Regions from separate parts of the Streptomyces sp. NPDC048002 genome, predicted to be linked through region 1. Evidence: riboswitches for the same ligand, from Rfam matches in the RefSeq annotation. Region 1 holds a riboswitch; each other region holds the start of a gene.
The links. A riboswitch is a leader RNA that binds a small molecule or an ion and turns the genes downstream of it on or off. The one in region 1 is predicted to bind cyclic di-AMP.
Positions count from the first base shown of each region.

Region 2: another riboswitch for cyclic di-AMP. It lies ahead of AB0E07_RS13170 (M23 family metallopeptidase); the one in region 1 lies ahead of AB0E07_RS30510 (NlpC/P60 family protein).
Region 3: another riboswitch for cyclic di-AMP. It lies ahead of AB0E07_RS29105 (C40 family peptidase); the one in region 1 lies ahead of AB0E07_RS30510 (NlpC/P60 family protein).

Region 1 is NZ_JBEZNL010000034.1:26,675-32,998, reverse strand. It holds gene pcrA (DNA helicase PcrA) at 1-1,429, opposite strand, end outside; cyclic di-AMP (ydaO/yuaA leader) riboswitch at 1,961-2,133, shown strand; gene AB0E07_RS30510 (NlpC/P60 family protein) at 2,142-3,320, shown strand; gene AB0E07_RS30505 (tellurite resistance/C4-dicarboxylate transporter family protein) at 3,590-4,603, shown strand; gene AB0E07_RS30500 (hypothetical protein) at 4,581-4,934, opposite strand; gene AB0E07_RS30495 (NlpC/P60 family protein) at 5,398-6,324, shown strand, end outside.
Region 2 is NZ_JBEZNL010000008.1:15,603-21,926, forward strand. It holds gene trmB (tRNA (guanosine(46)-N7)-methyltransferase TrmB) at 1-338, shown strand, start outside; gene AB0E07_RS13165 (PrsW family intramembrane metalloprotease) at 393-1,766, shown strand; gene AB0E07_RS13170 (M23 family metallopeptidase) at 1,849-2,871, opposite strand; cyclic di-AMP (ydaO/yuaA leader) riboswitch at 2,883-3,040, opposite strand; gene AB0E07_RS13175 (PP2C family protein-serine/threonine phosphatase) at 3,232-4,368, opposite strand; tRNA gene AB0E07_RS13180 (tRNA-Met) at 4,520-4,593, opposite strand; gene AB0E07_RS13185 (dihydrofolate reductase family protein) at 4,692-5,819, opposite strand; gene AB0E07_RS13190 (MarR family transcriptional regulator) at 5,946-6,324, shown strand, end outside.
Region 3 is NZ_JBEZNL010000030.1:59,698-66,021, reverse strand. It holds gene AB0E07_RS29135 (8-amino-7-oxononanoate synthase) at 75-1,202, shown strand; gene AB0E07_RS29130 (DUF397 domain-containing protein) at 1,274-1,501, opposite strand; gene AB0E07_RS29125 (helix-turn-helix transcriptional regulator) at 1,511-2,377, opposite strand; gene AB0E07_RS29120 (ATP-binding protein) at 2,590-3,090, shown strand; gene AB0E07_RS29115 (LysR family transcriptional regulator) at 3,062-3,985, opposite strand; gene AB0E07_RS29110 (LysE family translocator) at 4,090-4,776, shown strand; gene AB0E07_RS29105 (C40 family peptidase) at 4,831-5,304, opposite strand; cyclic di-AMP (ydaO/yuaA leader) riboswitch at 5,308-5,511, opposite strand; gene AB0E07_RS29100 (urease subunit gamma) at 6,242-6,324, shown strand, end outside.

The DNA.
Region 1 (6,324 bases):
CCCGCAGGTAGGCCAGGACGTCCCGGACCTCCTTGCGTTCGTAGAAGCGGACCCCGCCGACGACCTTGTAGGGCAGGCCGACGCGGATGAAGACTTCCTCGAAGACGCGGGACTGGGCGTTGGTGCGGTAGAAGACGGCGACGTCACCGGCCTTGGCGTCCCCGCCGTCCGTGAGTCGGTCTATCTCGTCGGCGACGAACTGGGCCTCGTCGTGCTCGGTGTCGGCGACGTAGCCGGTGATGCGCGCGCCCGAGCCCGCGTTGGTCCACAGGTTCTTGGGGCGGCGGGACTCGTTGCGCTCGATGACGGCGTTGGCGGCGGAGAGGATGGTCTGGGTGGAGCGGTAGTTCTGCTCCAGCAGGATCGTCGTCGCGTCCGGGTAGTCCTCCTCGAACTGGAGGATGTTGCGGATGGTCGCGCCGCGGAATGCGTAGATCGACTGGTCGGCGTCGCCCACGACGCAGAGTTCGGCCGGCGGGAGGTCGTACTCGCTGGGCGGGACGTCCACGGGGTGCTCGCTCGTCCCGACGAGTTCGCGCACCAGGGCGTACTGCGCGTGGTTGGTGTCCTGGTACTCGTCGACGAGGACGTGCCGGAAGCGGCGGCGGTAGTGCTCGGCGACGTCCGGGAAGGCGCGCAGCAGGTTGACCGTGGTCATGATCAGGTCGTCGAAGTCGAGGGCGTTGGCCTCCCGCAACCGCGACTGGTACATGGCGTACGCCTGCGCGAGGGTCTTCTCGAAGCCGTCCGTCGCCTGGGCGGCGAAGTCCTCCTCGTCGATCAGCTCGTTCTTCAGGTTGCTGATCTTGGCGCTGAAGGACTTGGGCGGGAAGCGCTTGGGGTCGAGGTCGAGGTCCCGGCAGACGAGCGCCATCAGCCGCTTGGAGTCGGCGGCGTCGTAGATCGAGAACGACGAGGTGAACCCGAGCTTCTTGCTCTCCCGGCGCAGGATGCGTACGCACGCGCTGTGGAAGGTCATCACCCACATCGCGTTCGCGCGCGGGCCGACGAGTTGCTCGACGCGCTCCTTCATCTCACCGGCGGCCTTGTTGGTGAAGGTGATCGCGAGGATCTGCCCGGGGTGCACGTCGCGCGCGGCGAGCAGGTGCGCGATGCGGTGGGTCAGGACGCGGGTCTTGCCCGAGCCGGCGCCCGCCACGATGAGCAGGGGGGTGCCGGAGTGCACGACGGCGGCGCGCTGGTTCTCGTTGAGCCCCTCGATGAGCGCCGCGGCGTCGAGCGCCGGGCGGGGAGCGCCGTCGCGGTAGTAGGCGTCCCGGTCCGGAGGCACGTCGAACTTCCCGCCGAACAGATCGTCCGGAACCTGCTCCGGAGCGTGATCGTCCTCGGGCGGCGGCGGGGGTTCCTCGTGGTGGGCGCGGGGGCCCTGGAGATCCGCCAGGAAGCTGTCGTCAAAGAGGCTGCTCATCGCTCTCCGAGTTTAGGGCGCCCCACTGACAGCCCGCCGCCGCCCTCGCGAACATCCCTCGATCCAGCGGCCGATGATCTTCCGGGGAGGGCGCCGTGCGGGACCCTCCCACCCGCGACCGAGCCGTCACCCTCCGCGATCGGACGGGCGAAGTGGTGGCCGCCGCAGCCCTGTCGGGCACCCCCACCGACTCACCCGCGACGGCCGGGCCGACCGGGGCGCGAGAGGTCCGCCACGCCCTCACGCCCGTCCGAGACGTTCGTCACCACGCCCGCAACACCTTCACTCACCGTGATCGCGCGGGCGCAACCAGATGCGGCCATTGCCCGAATTCTCGCGTAAGCGGCGCGACGCATTCAAAGGCTTCAAACCATCACACACCGACCTGGATCGAACGCGTTCAAGGCCGCTCTGACCAAAGGTCACGAAAATGTATCGGGCATATCACCCATCAACCTTCACAGGGGCCACACGAGTTGGCTACCGTGCCGGTCAGGCCGTACGACCCCCTCCGGCGAACGTCGCCGGGCCGCGCGGCCTCCGCCGAGTCCGCTGCCCTTCCACGGCAGCCGGAGCCGGGGACCCAAACCGATCCTGGGGTGAATCGGCCCAACTCCCGCACCGGGACAGGGCTGTAGGGCAACCCTTCCGAACCACCCGCCCGAACCCGACAGCTAACTCGGTAGGCGGAGCATGGAAGGAGTCGCCTCCCTTGGCGTCGCACCGCAAGTCGCGTCCCGCCGGTACGCGCGTAGCAGGCATACGCACCCCTGCCCTCGCCACGGCCGCCCTCACCTCGGTGGCCCTCCTGTCCCAGACGGCCAATGCCAGCCCGTCCACGGACGACAAGCCCAGCCTCGAAGAGGTCGAGAAGAAGGTCGACAGCCTCTACCGCCAGGCGGAGTCGGCGACCGAGAAGTACAACGCGGCCAAGGAGAAGACGACCAAGCAGCGCAAGCAGGTCGACACGCTCCTGGACGACGTCGCCAAGCGCACCCAGAAGCTCAACGACGCGCGGGAGGAGCTGGGTTCCTTCGCGGCCGCCCAGTACCGCACGGGCGCGGCGGCCCCCGACACCGCGACGCTGCTGCTGGCGGACTCGCCGCAGGACTACTTCGACCAGACCCAGCTGATGGACCGGATGACCGGCCGTCAGAAGGAGGCGGTCGACGACTACATCACGCAGCAGTCGTCGACGATGAAGAAGCGCCAGGAGGCCACCGAGAGCCTCCAGACGCTCAGCGAGTCGCAGAACGACCTGAAGACCGCCAAGTCGACGGTGCAGAAGAAGCTCGCCGACGCGCGCGAGCTGCTCTCGGAGCTGACGGCGGAGGAGAAGGCGCGGCTCGCCGCGATCGAGCGCAAGCGGCAGGAGGAGGCCGCGGCCAAGGCGGCCGAGCTGGCCGAGCAGCAGGCCGCAGAGGAGCAGCGTCAGAAGGAGGCCGCGGAGGCCGCTCAGCAGGAGAGCGGTTCCTCCGGCTCGACCGGGACGAGCGCCGGCGAGTCCGCGTCCGCGTCGGACTCCTCCTACGCCGCCAAGGCCGAGAAGGCGCTCGCCTTCGCCCGCGCGCAGATCGGCAAGCCGTACGTGTGGGGCGCCACCGGCCCCGACTCCTACGACTGCTCGGGCCTGACCCAGGGCGCCTGGAACGCCGCGGGGATCTCCCTGCCGCGCACCACCTACGACCAGGTCAACGCGGGCACCACGGTCTCCCTCGCCAGCGCGCAGCCCGGCGACCTCGTCTTCTTCTACGACGACGTCACCCACGTCGGCATCTACATCGGCAACGGCATGATGATCCACGCCCCCAAGCCGGGCGCGTACGTCCGCGAGGAGTCGATCTACTACGACGGCGAGGGCTCGATCCACAGCGTCGTACGGCCCGCCTGAGCGCGGGGCACGCGCGCGTGTCCCTGTGAGCGGCGCTCGCGTGTCCCTGTGAGCGGCGCGCGCGTGTCTCCGTGAGCGGCGCGCGCGGGAGGTCTCCCGCAGGAGCGGCGCCCGCGTGGGCCTGCGTCCGGTGGCGGGCGCACGGCTGTGGCTGCCCTCCCCGTTCCGGAGCCGGGGCCGCCGCCCGGCTGCCTGCGCCCGCGCGTATTTCGGGGCTCCCGCGCGCGTGGCCCGCCGGGAACGCGCGCCCGGCTCCTTAGCATCGGCGCATGCCCGGCACCTCTGCCCCTCACTCCTTGCGCGCCTGGTGGGCGCAGCGTCCTCCGGCGGCCGGGGCGGCGGTGATGGCGACCGGCATCGTGTCCGTCGGGCTCCACCTCGCCGGCTACGAGGTCCTCTCCCGGCTCACCCTGGTGGTGGCGTGTGCCGCCTGGCTCGGGCTGGCCGCGGACTTCGCCCTGCGGCTGGCACGGGAGCCGCGGCGGTGGCTGCGGGAGGCCGCCACGCCCGCCGGGCTCACGGCCGTCGCGGCGACGACGGTACTCGGCACCCGCTTCTCCGCCCTCGGCTGGCAGACCCTCGCCGCGGCCCTGCTGGCCCTGTCGGCGCTGCTGTGGCCGTATCTGCTCTACGCCGTCGTGCGCCACTGGCACCGCGGTATGTCCGGCGCGGTGTTCCTGAGCTGCGTGGCCACCCAAGGGCTCGCCGTGCTGGGTGCGACGCTCGCCGCCGCGGAGGCGTCGGCGTGGCTGGCCCATGCCGCGCTCGTACTGTTCTGGCTCGGCCTGGTCGTCTACGCCGCCGCGCTCGTCCGCTTCGATCCGCGTCAGGTGACCGAGGGGGCCGGTGACCACTGGGTCGCCGGTGGCGCGCTGTCCATCTCCGCGCTCGCCGGGTCCGAGCTGATCTCCGCCGACAGCGCGGCACTGTATCTGTGGAACAACGACGCCGACGACGTACTGCACACGGTCACCGGGGGCCTGCTGGTACTGGATCTGGCCTGGTACGCCGTCCTGATGGCCGCCGAGTTCGTCCGGCCGCGGCTTCGCTACGACGTCCGCCGCTGGGCGACCGTGTTCCCGCTGGGCATGACGGCGGCGGCGACCCTGTCGGTCGCCGCCGCTCTCGACGCGTCCTGGCTGGAGGTCCCCGGCGAGGTCCTGTTGTGGATCGCGGTCGCGGTCTGGCTGGCCGTCGCCGCGGGCGCGGTCCGGGAGGCGCGGGACTACGCGGCCGCCGACGGCAGCCCGGACGGCGGGCTCACGTCCACAGCACGGCGATGAAGACGTTCGCCGTGGTGAGCAGGCCCACCAGCCCGAACAGGCCCTTGTCCACCTTCTCGTCGTCCCGCTTCACGTAGACCAGGCCGAGGATCACGATCAGCAGGGCGAGCTTGACGCCGATCTTGATGTTGTTGACGGTCTGGTCGTCCGCCTGGTTGAGACCGACCAGGATCACACCGGTGACCAGCATCGTCACCGCGCCGTGCAGCATCGCCGGCGTGAACCGGGCGGCGCCCTGCCCCATGGCCTTCATCTGGGTGAGGAAACCGCCCAGGAGCGAGGCGATGCCGATGATGTGCAGGCCGACGAAGAGATGGATGAGTACGTCCATGAGGCCGGAGCCTAATCAGGGGCTCCTGGCCGCCCCGACACCGGGCCGCCCCTCCCGCCTTCTCGATCTTGCATATATGCGGTCCATAGCACCCCGCCACTCCCACCCGCCCCGAAACCCTCACTTCGGTCATCGCGCAGCGTCAAGGCGCCCGCTCCACTCGCGCCCGCCGGTCATATGCGGTCGCCTCGCGATCCCCTGATGACAGTTCCGGACAACGCGTTACCAACCCGACACACACGGGCCTAGCGTCCTCCCCCAGGTGACCGGCTCCCCACCGCCGCCCGGGCCAGGGGCGGCAGTCGGACACCACCGCCGAGAAGGTCCGGCGGCGGCCTGCTCCCCCTGTGCGGGCCGCCGCCGGACGCGCAACCGCCCCCGGGCGGCCGTGCCCCGCTCCCCCGGACGGGCACACGGAAGAGGCGGTCGCAGCAGAGGCAGTGCGAAAGGACGTGCAGTCCACGTGGCAGCACACCGCAGGCCCCGCCCCCGCTCGGGCGGTGCGAACACCGTCCGTACGGCCGCCACCGTCGCCCTCGCGGGCGCGGCGACCGCGACGGGGTTCGACGGCACCGGACACGCCGAGCCGGAACTCACGCCGTCGCAGGTCAAGGCGAAGGTCGACCGGCTGTACCAGGAGGCGGAGGCCGCCACCGAGAAGTACAACGGCACGAAGGAGAAGGCGCAGGCCGCGGAGGAACGGCTCGCGAAGCTCCGCGACGAGGCGGCCCGCAAGACCGAGAAGCTCAACTCGGCCCGGGACTCGCTCGGTTCGATGGCCGCCGCCCAGTACCGCGCGGGCGGACTCGACCCCTCCGTACAGCTCGCGCTCTCCGACGACCCCGAGCGGTATCTGCACGGCGCCGAGTTCGTCGAGCGGGTCGGCACCCGGCAGGCGGCCTCCGTCGCGGACGTCCGCAAGCAGTTGCGCGAGATCGGGCGGCTGCGCGGGGCCGCGCACATCGAGCTCGCCTCGCTCAAGTCGCGCCAGGCGGAGCTGAAGCGGCACAAGAAGACCATCACCGGGAAGCTCGACGCGGCCAACCGGCTGCTGGCCCGGCTGTCGGCCGAGGAGCGCGCGCGGCTCGGCGGCGGCGAGGCGCTCACCGGCGGTACGGCCGACCGCGCCACCCGCTCCGCCTCCGGGACCCGGGACGGACTCGCGGCGCCCGGCTCCACCGCCGCGCAGGCACCCAACGCCCGCGCCGCGGACGCGGTCGCCTACGCCTACTCGAAGCTCGGCAGCCCCTATGTGTGGGGCGCGACCGGCCCCGACGCCTTCGACTGCTCGGGGCTCACCCAGGCCGCCTACCGCGCGGCGGGCGTCTCCCTGCCGCGCACCACCTACACCCAGATCGACGCGGGCAGGCGGGTCTCCCGCTCCGAACTC
Region 2 (6,324 bases), on a different contig from region 1:
GCGAGATGCTCACGCCGGACTCCCTCGACGGGCTCCGCGTCTACTTCCCGGACCCCTGGCCCAAGAAGCGCCACCACAAACGACGGCTGATCCAGCCCGAGTTCCTGGACCTCGCCGCGACCCGGCTCAGGCCCGGCGCGCTGCTGCACTGCGCCACCGACTGGGAACCGTACGCCGAACAGATGCTCGAAGTGCTGAGCGCTCATCCGGACTTCGAGAACACGCAGGCCGACGGCGGTTTCGCGCCGCGTCCGCCGTTCCGGCCGCTGACCCGTTTCGAGGGCCAGGGACTAGACAAGGGACATGTCGTGAACGACCTTCTCTTCCGCCGCGCCTGAGCCCGCCGCTGTCCCCCGTGCGGGCGGCGCCCCTGCCTCGTTAGGGTCAATGCCGTGGCCACCCGTCCTCCGTACCCGCCGCACCCCACCGGACCCCCGGGTCCCGCCGGGGGCTCACCGCGCCCTGCGCACTGGTGGCAGCGGGCCTGGGTGCGGTACGGCGCTCTGACCACCCTGCTCGCGCTCTCCGGCCTGGTCATCCTGGCCCTGGTCCGCGAACAGACCGGCACCCAGGGGTTCCTGGTCGGGCTCGGGCTGGCCGTGCTGCCCGTGCCGCTGCTCATAGCCGCCTTCCGCTGGCTGGACCGGGTCGAGCCGGGACCCTGGCGGAATCTGGTGTTCTCCTTCGCCTGGGGCGCCTGCGCGGCGGCGCTGATCGCCATCATCGCCAACAGCTTCGCCACCCGGTGGATAGCGACGGCCACCGCGGACCCCTCCGGCGCGGACACCCTCGGGGCGACCGTCATAGCGCCGGTCGTCGAGGAGTCGGCGAAGGCCGCGGCCGTCCTCCTCGTCTTCCTCTTCCGGCGGCGCGACTTCACCGGCCTGGTCGACGGGGTGGTGATAGCCGGGGTCACCGCCACCGGCTTCGCGTTCACCGAGAACATCCTCTACCTCGGCACCGCCTTCGGCACCGACCAGCTGACCGGCGACAGCGGCATCGCCTCCGTCACCGCCGCCACCTTCTTCGTGCGCATCGTCATGTCCCCCTTCGCGCACCCCCTGTTCACCGTGCTCACCGGCATCGGCTTCGGCGTCGCCGCGTTCGCCGGCCCCCGCCAGCGGTGGCGGCGGGTCCTGCTGCCGCCGTGCGGACTGCTCCTCGCGATGGGCCTGCACGCGCTGTGGAACGGCTCGTCGGTGTTCGGACCGTACGGCTTCTTCGCCGTGTACGCGGCGATCATGGTGCCCGCGTTCGGCCTGCTGACCTGGCTGGTGGTCTGGACGCGCCAGCGGGAGCTGCGCACGGTGCGGGAGGAACTGCCCGCCTACGCGGTGGCCGGCTGGCTCACCCCGGGCGAGCCCTTCGCGCTCGGCTCGATGCGGGCCCGCCGGCTGGCCCGCGCCCACGCCCGGCGCGGCGGCGGACGACGGGCGGCCCGGGAGGTGGCGCGGTACGAGGCGTACGCGACCTCGCTGGCGTTCCTGCGGCACCGGGGGCGCGGGGGCCGCGCGGGTGCCGACTTCGTCGTACGGGAGGCGGAGCTGCTGCGGGAGCTGTGGCTGCGCCGGGAGGTGGCCCGGCCGGCCCTCGACCACGCGGCCCGTGCCACGGCTCCGCGGGTGCCGGTGGCGGCCGCTCCGTGGCCGATGCACGGTGCGTACGGGTATCCGTCGCAGCCGGTGTACCCGCAGACCGTCCACCAGCAGACGTACCCGGCCCACCCGGCGGGGCCGTACCCCGCGTACAACCCCTACCGGTCCTAGGCGCGGGCGGGCAGCGAAAAACCGGCAGCCCTGATGTCGGGGGGTCGTCATCAGGACCGCCGGGGTTCACCGGGGGTGGATCTCAGATGTTGAGGCCCTTGTCGCGCAGCCACGCGAGCGGGTCGATGCCGGAGGTGGAGCCCTCGGGGTGGACCTCCAGGTGGAGGTGGGCGCCGGTGACGTTCCCGGTCGCGCCGACCCGGCCGATCACATCGCCGGTGTTGACCTTCTGGCCCACGCTGACGCTGATCGAGGACTGGTGGGCGTACCAGATCTCGGTGCCGTCCTCCAGGGTGAGCACGGTCTTGTAGCCGTAGGAGCCGTCCCAGCCGGCGGAGGTGATCGTGCCGGTGTGGACCGCCTTGAGCAGCGTGCCCGTGGGGGCGGCGAAGTCGAGGCCGGTGTGGTAGCCGGAGGACCACATGGAGCCGGCCTGGCCGAAGGTCGAGGTGAGGGTGAAGGAGGAGGTCGGCAGGGTGTATTCCTTGGCCAGCTTGGCCAGGCGCTCGGCCTCGGCCTTCGCCGCGGCCTCCTGCTCGGCCTTCTCCTTGGCGGCGGCGGCCTTGGCCTTCGCCTCCTTCTCCGCCTTGGCGGCAGCCTCCGTGGCGGCCTTCTCGGCGGCAGCGGCGGCGGCCTGGGCGGCCTTGGTGTCGACCTGGTCCTGCTGCTGCTCGGCCTGGGCCATGATCCGGGCGCGCAGGGCCTCGCCGGCGTCGGCCGCGCCCTGCTCGGTGTCCGTGGTGGTCATGCCGACGCTGCTGAGCGGGGAGGTCGACGCCTCGGGCTCCGGCTCGTCCGCGGAGTCGTCGGAGATCAGCGGCAGGTCGGGGATGGTGATGGCGACCGGCGGCTTGCCGGACTGCGCGCTGGCCATGCCGGCCCCGCCGACGGCGGCGATGACACCGACGCCGAGAACGGTGGAGCTGCGGGCCAGTCCGCCGCCGCGCTGCTTGGACACACGGTGCTTGCCGCGGACCGGGCGAACGGTGTCGGCGGTGGGGTTCCACTCCTCCCACGGGCCCTCGTCGGTGCGGTGGCTGCCGTAGACGAAGGTCTCGTCGCCACGCTGACTCGGCACGAACGGGGCAGGCGGGTTTGACGCCACGTGGGCGCGCTCCTTTCCTTCCTTCTCGCCTACCGGGTTAGCTGACGGGTTCGGAGCAGGAAGGTCTCCTACGCGCGTATATCCGCCGTCCATGTCCGGCGGGCTACGAGCGATTCACCCCAAGGTGGTGGTTCCCCGGTTCCCTTGCGGGATTCGGCGCGTGCGCACGGAGCCGCCTCTTGTGACGGCTGGGACGACCGCGCTGCGTTATCGAACGTTAATAGACCCGGGGCCCGGATTCCAAGCTGTTCCTCTTGATCATTAAGCTTTCCGGCCAGGACTTTACGGTCATGGAGGTTTCAAATCGGGCGAGTTGGCCACACCTCGCGGACCCGGGTTTTCCTGACGGTATGTCAGTTGTTATGCGGAGGGCTGCCACCCGATCACACCGGGTAACGCCTCGGGTCGGCGGACGGCCAGCAGGGCCATGTCGTCCGTCATCCCGCCGCCGCAGTGCCGGCGCACCTCCTCGGCCAGGGTCCGGATGACCGCGCCGGGGTGGCCGAAGGCGCGGCCCGCGAGCCGCAGCTGGGGGTCGTAGAAGACGCCCCGCGCGTCACGGGCCTCGGACAGTCCGTCGGTGTGCAGCAGCAGCGTGGCACCGGGCGGGAAGGCGGCTTCCTCGGCCCGGTCGGGCCAGTCGCCCAGGTCGCCCATGCCCAGCGGCAGGGCGGGCTCCGTGGCGGGCAGGGCGCGGACGGTGCGGTCGGCGTGGAGCAGCAGCGGCGGCGGGTGACCGCGGTTGACGACCCGTACGACATGGCCGTCGTGCGGGAGTTCGGCGAGCACGGCCGTGGTGAACCCCTCGAAGGCGTCGATGCCGTCCCGCCGAGCGCCCTCCCTGGCCAGCGCCCGCTCCAGCCGCCGCGCGAGCGAGGTCAGCGTGGGTTCCTCCTCGGCGGCCTCCCGGAAGGCCCCGATGACCACGGCGACGGCGGCCACCGCGCTCATGCCCTTCCCGCGCACGTCGCCGACGATCAGCCGCACGCCGTACGGGCTGTCCTGCACCGCGTACAGATCGCCCCCGATGTAGGCGTCGGCCTGCGCCGCCTCGTAGCGGGCGGCGATGTCGAAGGCACCGATCCGCTCCAGCGGCTGGGGCAGCACGGCCCGCTGGGTCGCCTCGGCGATCTGCCGCTGGCTGGCGAGCCGCAGGTCGCCGCGGCGCAGGACGGAGTTGAGCACGACGGCCAGGATCGCGACCGTGACCACGGTGATCACCTCGGTGACGGTGTCCACGTCCGCCCCGAAGGCGAACCGGATGTGCACGAAGTACGCGGCGAGCAGGGCTCCGGCACCAGCGGCGAAGGTACCGGCCAGGGAGTACAGGGGCGCGGCGACCAGGGGCGCGGCGGTGAAGAAGGGGATGGCGGTGAAGGCCGGGGGCATGAAGGCGTCGTAGAGGACACCGCCCACGATCAGCAGCGGCGGGAGGAGTCGCACGAGGGTGCGTGCGGACGGCACGCTCCGGGACCCACCCACGCCTGAAGCCCGCACTGCCCGCCTCCCGCCGCGATCCGCCGTCCTCCCAGGGTTCCCGGGGCGGGGACCGGGGGCGAACCGGGGCGGCCGAGCGGGTGAGCGGGTGAGCGGTGCGGGAACGCACCGAGGGCCGGAACCCTTTCGGGTTCCGGCCCTCGGCCTTCAGTAGCGGGGACAGGATTTGAACCTGCGACCTCTGGGTTATGAGCCCAGCGAGCTACCGAGCTGCTCCACCCCGCGTCGGTGAAACCAGTGTACGTCATCCGCGGGGCGCAAAGCACATCCGTTGATTCGGGCCCCGCCGGGCCCCACGACGCACCGCCCGGCGGCCGGTCCGCTCAGTCCGCCAGGTGGCGGTTGGGGGCCTGGGCGCGGTCCGCGTACTCGGGGAGGACGACCACGTCCGCACCGGCCGCCGCGAGGGCTCCGCTGCCGTCGGCGCCCGTCACGAAGGTGTCCGGTTCCCGCCAGGCGGTCACCACCCGGCGCACGCCCGCCTCCAGGATCAGCCGGGAGCAGGGCGCCGGGCGGGAGGCCCGGTGGGCGCAGGGTTCCAGGCTGCTGTAGACGGTCGCGGAGGGCAGCCGGGGGTCGGCGGGGTCGATCTTGGCGAGGGCCGCCTCCTCGGCGTGGACCACGGGGTCGTCGCCCTCCCGGGAGTACCCGCGGGCCAGCTCGGTGCCGTCGGCGGCCACCACCACCGCGCCGACGCTGAACGCCGTGCGGGACGGCGGGCACAGCTCGGCCAGTTCGCAGGCGAGCCGCAGCCAGTGGTGGTCGGCGGTGGTGGCGTGCGCGCCGGCCCCGGGGGCGGTGGGTTCGTAGCGCATCAGGACCACGTCCTCGATGCGGCGGGACTCCACCAGGCGCAGCCGGCCGGGCTGGTAGGCGCCGGGGCCGAAGAGCCGGGGGGCGGCGGGGTCGCCGACGAAGAGCGGGGCGAGGACCAGCTGGAGTTCGTCGGCCAGGCCCTCCTGGAGGAGCTGGGTGTGGATCCGGCCGCCGCCCTCGACCATCAGCCGGCTCACGCCCCGGCCGTGCAGGTCCGCCAGCAGGGGGACCCAGCCGAGGCCGGGGCCGAGGGGGACCACGTCCGCGGCGAGGCCGAGGGCGCGGGCCCGTTCGGCGCCCCGGTCGGTGGTGTAGAGGACCTTCTCGCCGCCGGTGTGCCAGAACTTCGCCGCCGGGTCGACGTCACCGCTGCCGCTGACCATGACCTTCAGGGGGTACTCCGGCCGTCCGGCAGCGGTCCGGGCCGCGCGCCGCTCGGGGGAGTTGACCAGCAGGCGCGGGTTGTCGGCGCGGAGGGTTCCGGCGCCGATGAGGATCGCGTCGACCGAGGCCCGTACCTCGTCGACCCGGTCGAAGTCGGCGGGGCTGGAGAGCAGCAGCCGCTCGGGGCCGGTGTCGTCCAGGTAGCCGTCGAGGGAGACGGCCGCCGACAGCAGGACGTAGGGGAGGGGCATCGGTGCTCCAGAAGGGGCCGGACGGGACCGGCGGGCTGGTTCGGCGGGCTTGATTCGGCGGGCTTGATTCGGCGGGCTTGGTTCGGCGGGCTTGGTTCAAGTTTTAAGCAAAACTACACTGGGTCCATGACGACCCGCTGGCTCACTCCCGAGGAACAGCGCGCCTGGCGCGCGTACCTGGGTGCCGCCCTCCTGCTGGAGGACGCCCTGGACCGGCAGCTCCAACAGGACGCCGGCATGCCGCACCTGTACTACTCCATCCTCGCCCACCTCTCCGAGTCGCCGGAGCGGCGGCTGCGGATGACCGACCTCGCGGAACGGCTGAAGATCACCCGCAGCCGGCTGACGTACGCCGTGACCCGGCTGGAGAAGGACGGTCTGGTGCGGCGCGAGGAGTGCCGGTGGGACAAGCGGGGCAGCGTCGCCGCGCTGACCGAGGAGGGCATGACGGTGCTGGAGCGGACGGCGCCCGGTCATGTCGCCACGGTCCGCGCCGCCCTCTTCG
Region 3 (6,324 bases), on a different contig from region 1:
GGTATTGCCACACCCTGGGTGCCCGGTCGTCCCGCTAGTGTCTGTCCGCTGCCTACAAAATCCCCGGAGGACCCATGGCGTTCGGCTGGATCGACGAGCAGGCGGAGTCGCGCCGCCGCGCCGGGCTCGTACGGACGCTGCGCCCCCGGCCCGCCGACTCGCCCCGGCTGGACCTCGCGAGCAACGACTACCTCGGCCTGGCCCACCATCCGGAGGTCGTCGAGGGCGCGGCGCGGGCGGCGCGGACCTGGGGCGGCGGCGCGACCGGCTCCCGCCTCGTCACCGGTACGACGGAACTCCACGCGGAGCTGGAGCGGGAGCTGGCCGGCTTCTGCGGCTTCGAGGCGGCGCTGGTCTTCTCCTCCGGCTACGCGGCCAACCTCGCCGCGGTCACCGCGCTCGGACCGCACGGTTCGCTGATCGTGTCGGACGCCGGAAACCACGCCTCGCTCATCGACGGCTGCCGACTCGCCCGGGGCACCACCCAGGTGGTCGCGCACGCCGAACCCGAGGCGGTGCGCAAGGCGCTCCAGACGCACGACGGCCCGGCGATCGCGGTCTCCGACACCGTCTTCTCGGTCGACGGCGACGCCGCTCCGCTGGCCGGGCTGGCCGCGGCCTGCCGGGAGCACGGCGCGGGAGTCGTGGTGGACGACGCGCACGGCCTGGGCGTGCTCGGCGAGGGCGGCCGGGGCGCGGCGCACGCGGCGGGTCTGGCGGGGGCCGACGACGTGGTCGTCACGGTGACGCTCTCCAAGTCGCTGGGCAGCCAGGGCGGAGCGGTCCTCGGTCCGGCCCGGGTGATCGACCATCTGGTCAACGCGGCACGGACGTTCATCTTCGACACCGGCCTGGCACCGGCCGCGACCGGCGCCGCCCTGGCGGCCCTGCGGCTGCTCGGCCGGGAGCCGGAGCGGGCGGCGCGGGCGCGCGCGGTCGCCGGTGAACTGCACGCCCGCCTGACGGCCGAGGGCCATCAGGCGGTGCGTCCGGACGCCGCGGTCGTCTCGGTGCGCGCCCCGTCCCCGGAGGAGGCGGTGCGCTGGGCGGCCGACTGCCGGGCGGCGGGCCTCGTCGTGGGCTGCTTCCGTCCTCCTTCCGTGCCCGACGGCATCTCACGGCTGAGGCTGACCGCCCGGGCCGATCTCACGGACGAGCAGATCGAACGCGCTGTACGGATCATCGGCGGGACACGACCATGAGTCGGCGTCACACGGCCCTGCCGCCGCGGCTACGGAACTGATCGGAACTGATCGGTGTTTGCTCGGAACTGCTAGGACCGGAAGGTCGCCGTGAAGCCCGCCCAGCTCTCGGGGGAGAAGAGCAGCGCGGGCCCGGACGGGACCTTGGAGTCGCGCACGGCGAGGAGTCCGGCCCCGGGGCCGGAGTGCGGCCGAGCCGTCTCCACGCAGTTGTTCGCGCCCGTGCTGTAGCTGCTGCGCAGCCAGCGCACGGCTTGCAGATCGGTACTGGAAGGTACGTTCCGAGGCAGTGCAGACATGGTGCCTCCTTACGCGCCGTCAGCTATCCCGGCGATGTAATCCAACGATTCCTCGGGCGAAAGGGCGTGGATCTGAAGGGTGGTGAAGGCCTCCGTGTACGCCTGGAGGTCTTCTTTCCGTTCGAGGTAGAGGCTACTCGTCAAGTGGTCGAGAACAACCACATCCAGATCAGAAGTGCGCGAAAAAGAGAAGACAACGAAAGGGCCCGTGATGCCGATGTGCGCCCCGGCGGTGAACGGCAGTACCTGCAAACGCACTTGAGGCAGCCGCCCCGCCTCCACCAGCCGCCACAACTGGCGGGTCATCACTCCGGGGCCGCCGACCCTCCGGCGCAGCACCGCCTCGTCCAGCACCGCGCTCAGCTCCAGCGGCGGTTCGCCGCGCAGCACGTCCTGCCGGGCCAGCCGCACCTCGACCAGCGCGTCCAGCCGGTCGTCGGGCTCGTCCGGGCCGCCCACCGCCGCCCGCGTCACCGCCTGCGCGTACTCGCGGGTCTGCAACAGCCCCGGCACCACCGAGGTCTCCAGCGTGCGCATCGCGCTCGCCTGGGACTCCAGGCTGATGAAGTCCCGGTAGGCGGGCGGCAGTACCCCGCGGTACGCGTGCCACCAGTGGTGCCGGCCCGCGCCGTCGTCCGACCCCGCCAGCACCAGCAGCAACTCCCGCATCCGGGAGTCCCCGACGTCGTACGCGTCCAGCAGTAACCGCACGTCGGCCGGTTTCACGCCGCTGGCGCCGGTCTCGATCCGGCTCACCTTCGACTGGTGCCAGCCCACCATCCGTGCCGCCTCACCACTGGTGAGACCGGCGCTGGTGCGCAACGCGCGCAATTCGGCGCCCAGCTTTCGGCGGCGCACCGCGGGACCGTGCTGCATACGGTCCTCCTTACTCCAACCGGGCCGCCCAAATACGGTCTCGCGTAGCAGAGTTCACCGCTTTGAGCGACAGATATATGCATATCTTGGTGGATCGCCACCGTGACCGGCGCGGTAATGGCAGTCTGGCGAAGAAGCACCAGTCCGGGACCGTACTCGAACCATCCGCTCCGTGTCGGACCACGGTCCCGTGGGAAAGGGACGACGTCGCCATGGCAGACCATCTGGAAGCATCCGTCACTCTGCCGAGCGATCCCGCCTCGGTCTCCGCGGCCCGCGGCTATGTGCTCAGCACTCTGGCGGAGTGGGGGCTGCCCGCCGAGACCGACGCGGCCGACACCATCCGGCTCATCGTGTCCGAACTCGCCACCAACGCCGTACAGCACACCCTGGGTCAGTCACCCACCTTCACGGTGGACATCGAACTGCACCAGGACGAACAACTGCGCATCGGGGTCACCGACAGCCATCCCCGCCTCCCCAAGCGGCTGCCCGCCGCCGTGCAGCAGGACAACGGCCGCGGCCTGGTGATCATCCGCTGGCTGACCGCCGAGTGCGGCGGCCGGCTCAGGGTCAGACCCACCCGCGAGGGCGGCAAGACGGTCTCGATCGAACTGCCCTGGACCGTACCGGCCCAACAGGTCACCAGCGGGGCCCAACAGGTCACCAGCGGGGCTCAGCAGGTCACCACCGCGGTCCAGCAGGAGCCTTAGCGAACGCGCCCCGCAGCAGCGCCCGGAAGGCGTCCACGGCGGGCCCCGCGCCCTCCGCACGCCGGGCGACCGAGATCGTGCGGCGTAGCTCTCCCCCCTCCAGCGCGCGCGTCCCGACCGGGGTGACGGCGGTCCGCGCCACCATCTCCGGCACCACCCCGACTCCGAGCCCCGCGCTGACCAGAGCGCACACCAGCGCGTACACCGGGGTCTCCACCAGCACCGCCGGCGTGGCCCCGGCCCGGGCCAGTACCGCCTCCACCCCCTGCCGTGCCGGATGGTCCGGCGCCATGCTGATCAACGGCTGCCCGGCCAGCTCGCTCAGCGGAAGCCTTGAGTTCCCCTCGGCCAGCGCGTGCCCGGGGGCGGTCACCAGGACCAGCTCCTCCACCAGTACCGGCTCCAGGACGACGGACGAGGGCACCGGTACCGGCTCCGCGGGCTCGTAGGTGTGCGTCAGGGCCAGATCGATCTCCCCGGCGGCCACCGCGGCCACCCCGGCGGGCGGTTCGTGGTTGCTGACGGTCAGTTCCACGTCCGGATGGGCCCGGCGGAAGGCGCTGAGCACCGGCGGCAGCAGGTGGACGCCCGCGGTCTGGAACGTACCGAGCCGCAGGGTTCCCCCGGCCAGACCGGTGAGCCGGGCCAGCTCGTGCCGGGCCTGTTCCAGTTCGTCGAGCACCCGACGGGCCCGCGCCACCAGCAGCTCGCCCGCTCCGGTGAGCCGGGCCCCGCGATGGTGCCGGACGAGCAGGGGCGTGCCCGCCTCCCGCTCCAGCTTCGCCAGCTGCTGGGAGAGCGCGGGCGGGGTGTAGCCGAGCCGCTCGGCGGCCCGGGTGATCGAACCGGACTCGGCGACCGCGACCAGCGCCGCCAGCCGTGTGGGGTCGTACATGCCGGGAGACCTGTCTGGGAGAGCCTGAGCCCAAAGCGATGCTTAAGGCGGACCCAGGTTATTCGACATACCTGCTGAAGGCTCCGGAGCGGCAGGCTGGGCCCATGGACGCACAGCTGCTCGCCTTCACCGGGGTCGCCGCCGGCATGGTCGCCATGCCCGGGGCCGACTTCACCGTCGTCGTACGCAACGCCCTCGTCTCGCGCCGGGCCGGTGTCGCCTGCGCGCTGGGCATCACGGGCGGGCTGCTGCTGCACACCGCCCTGGCGGTCGCGGGCGTCGCCGCCGTCCTGACCGCGGTGCCGGCCCTCTTCCGCACGCTCCAGGTGCTGGGCGGCTGCTATGTGCTCCACCTCGGCGCCCGTACCCTGCTCTCGCTGCGCCGGCCCCGGCCCGCCGAGCCGGCGGAGGCTCCCGGCAGACCCTGGCCCGCCGAGCGGGCGGAGGCTCCCGGCAGGCCCCGGCCCGCCGAGCCCACGGAGGCTCCCGGCAGCGGGCGCCCGCTGCGGCAGGGCTTCGTCACCAACGCCCTCAACCCGAAGGCGCCGATCACCTTCCTGAGCCTGCTGCCCCAGTTCGTGCCCGCGGGGGCTCCCGCGCTGCCCCGCACGCTGCTGCTGGCGCTGATCGTGGTGGTGCTGGCCCTGCTGTGGTTCCCGGCCGTGGCGCTGCTCGTGGACCGGCTCGGCCGGTGGCTGCGCCGGCCGCGGGCCGCCCGTGCCGTCGAGGCCGTCACCGGTACCGCCCTGACGGTCCTGGGCGCGGTCCTGCTGTTCGAGGCCGTCTCCTGAGTGCCCGTCGGGGCGGCGGCGAGTCAGGGACGCCGCCGCCCCTCGGGCGCCGGGTCAGCTCACCCGGCCGTACCAGACGCTCTTGGTCCAGATCTTCTGCAGCCTCACCACGTCCCCGGTCTTCGGGGAGTGCCAGAGCTTGCCCTTCCCGGCGTAGATGCCGACGTGGTAGATGTTCGACCCCGAGTGGAAGAACACCAGGTCACCCGCCTTGCGGCTGTTGGCGGAGATGTGGCGCGTCTTGTTGTACTGCTGGGCCGCGGTACGGGGCAGCTTCTTGCCCGCCTTCTTGAACGCGTACAGCGTGAGCCCGGAGCAGTCGAAGCGGTGCGGTCCGGTGGCGCCCCACTTGTACGGGGCACCCTTCTTGGAGGCCGCGACCTGGAGTGCCTTCGTCGCCGGCGTGGCCGCCTCCGCCTCAGCGGAGAGGCCGGGGGCCACGATCGAACCGCCCACGGCGGCGATGGTGAGGGCCGAGGCCGTACCGGCCCGGACCATCAGCGACGGGACACGATTGAGCGCAGTCATGCGCAACCCTTCGTCAGCCGCCTGTGAAGGATGACCTGTCGGATTCGGGCTGGCGAAGTTGCCCGGCCGCGATGCGGCTTCACCCCAAGGGCTGCTCGGCGCGAACCTCCGCGCCGGCGACCCGTCGTGCTCGGGTCCTCCACTCCTGCCGATGCACTCCTGTCGACCGGTCATCCGGGCGGCGGCAGGACTCGGCGTCCGCCCGGACCGCCCCGCCGCGGTGGCGGGGGCTTGTCGTCAGACAGGGATCTTGGCCCACGGATGTCCGAAAATCCCAATGGAACCGGGTATTTGTGGCGTTAGTCACCACTCACCCGTTCGGGTGGACACTGCTCCGTTCGAACGATCGTCGAGGTGCCCGGGGAGGTCCGGACCAGCGACGGAACGTCCGATGCGGTGTTCGGTCCACGCGCGTTGCGCAACTCTGACGGGTCGACAAAAGGAGCCATGTCTACGCTGAAAGGGGGTACGTCGTTTGGTCCGTTTCGACTCGGCTCCGGACGGCTCGGCGTGGCGTCCCGACGGTCCGACCCGGCTCACCTGCGTCAACTGTCCGAGCGCGGGGGAGTGGTGACGCGAGACCGGCGGCGCTCACCGTACGGCCCGCGCGGCGCGCACGCCGGTGAGAGGTGAGCGCGCGTCAGTTTCCGGTTCCGGGCAGCCTGATCGCCAGCCGTCCGGCCCGCCCGGGTATCAGCCGTCCGGCCCGCCCGGGTGGCCCGCCCTCCGGCCGAGGGTGGGCGGACCTCTTCGGAGCCCTGCGCGCGGGGGTCGGAGGCCCTCGTCGCCGCCGCCTCGGAGGTCCGGTCGGATCACAGCTCGGTTAACGTGCCCGAAACTCGGTCCAACTAGCCTCCCTCCACGCCACCAGGCACTTTGCCCGTGGCCGCGGCAGCCGGGCCCCGCACGGTCCGGAGCGAGGACTGTGAGGTGGGACGTGCAACTGACCCCGCACGAGCAAGAGAGGCTGCTGATCCATGTGGCGGCCGACGTCGCCGAGAAGCGCCGCGCCCGCGGAGT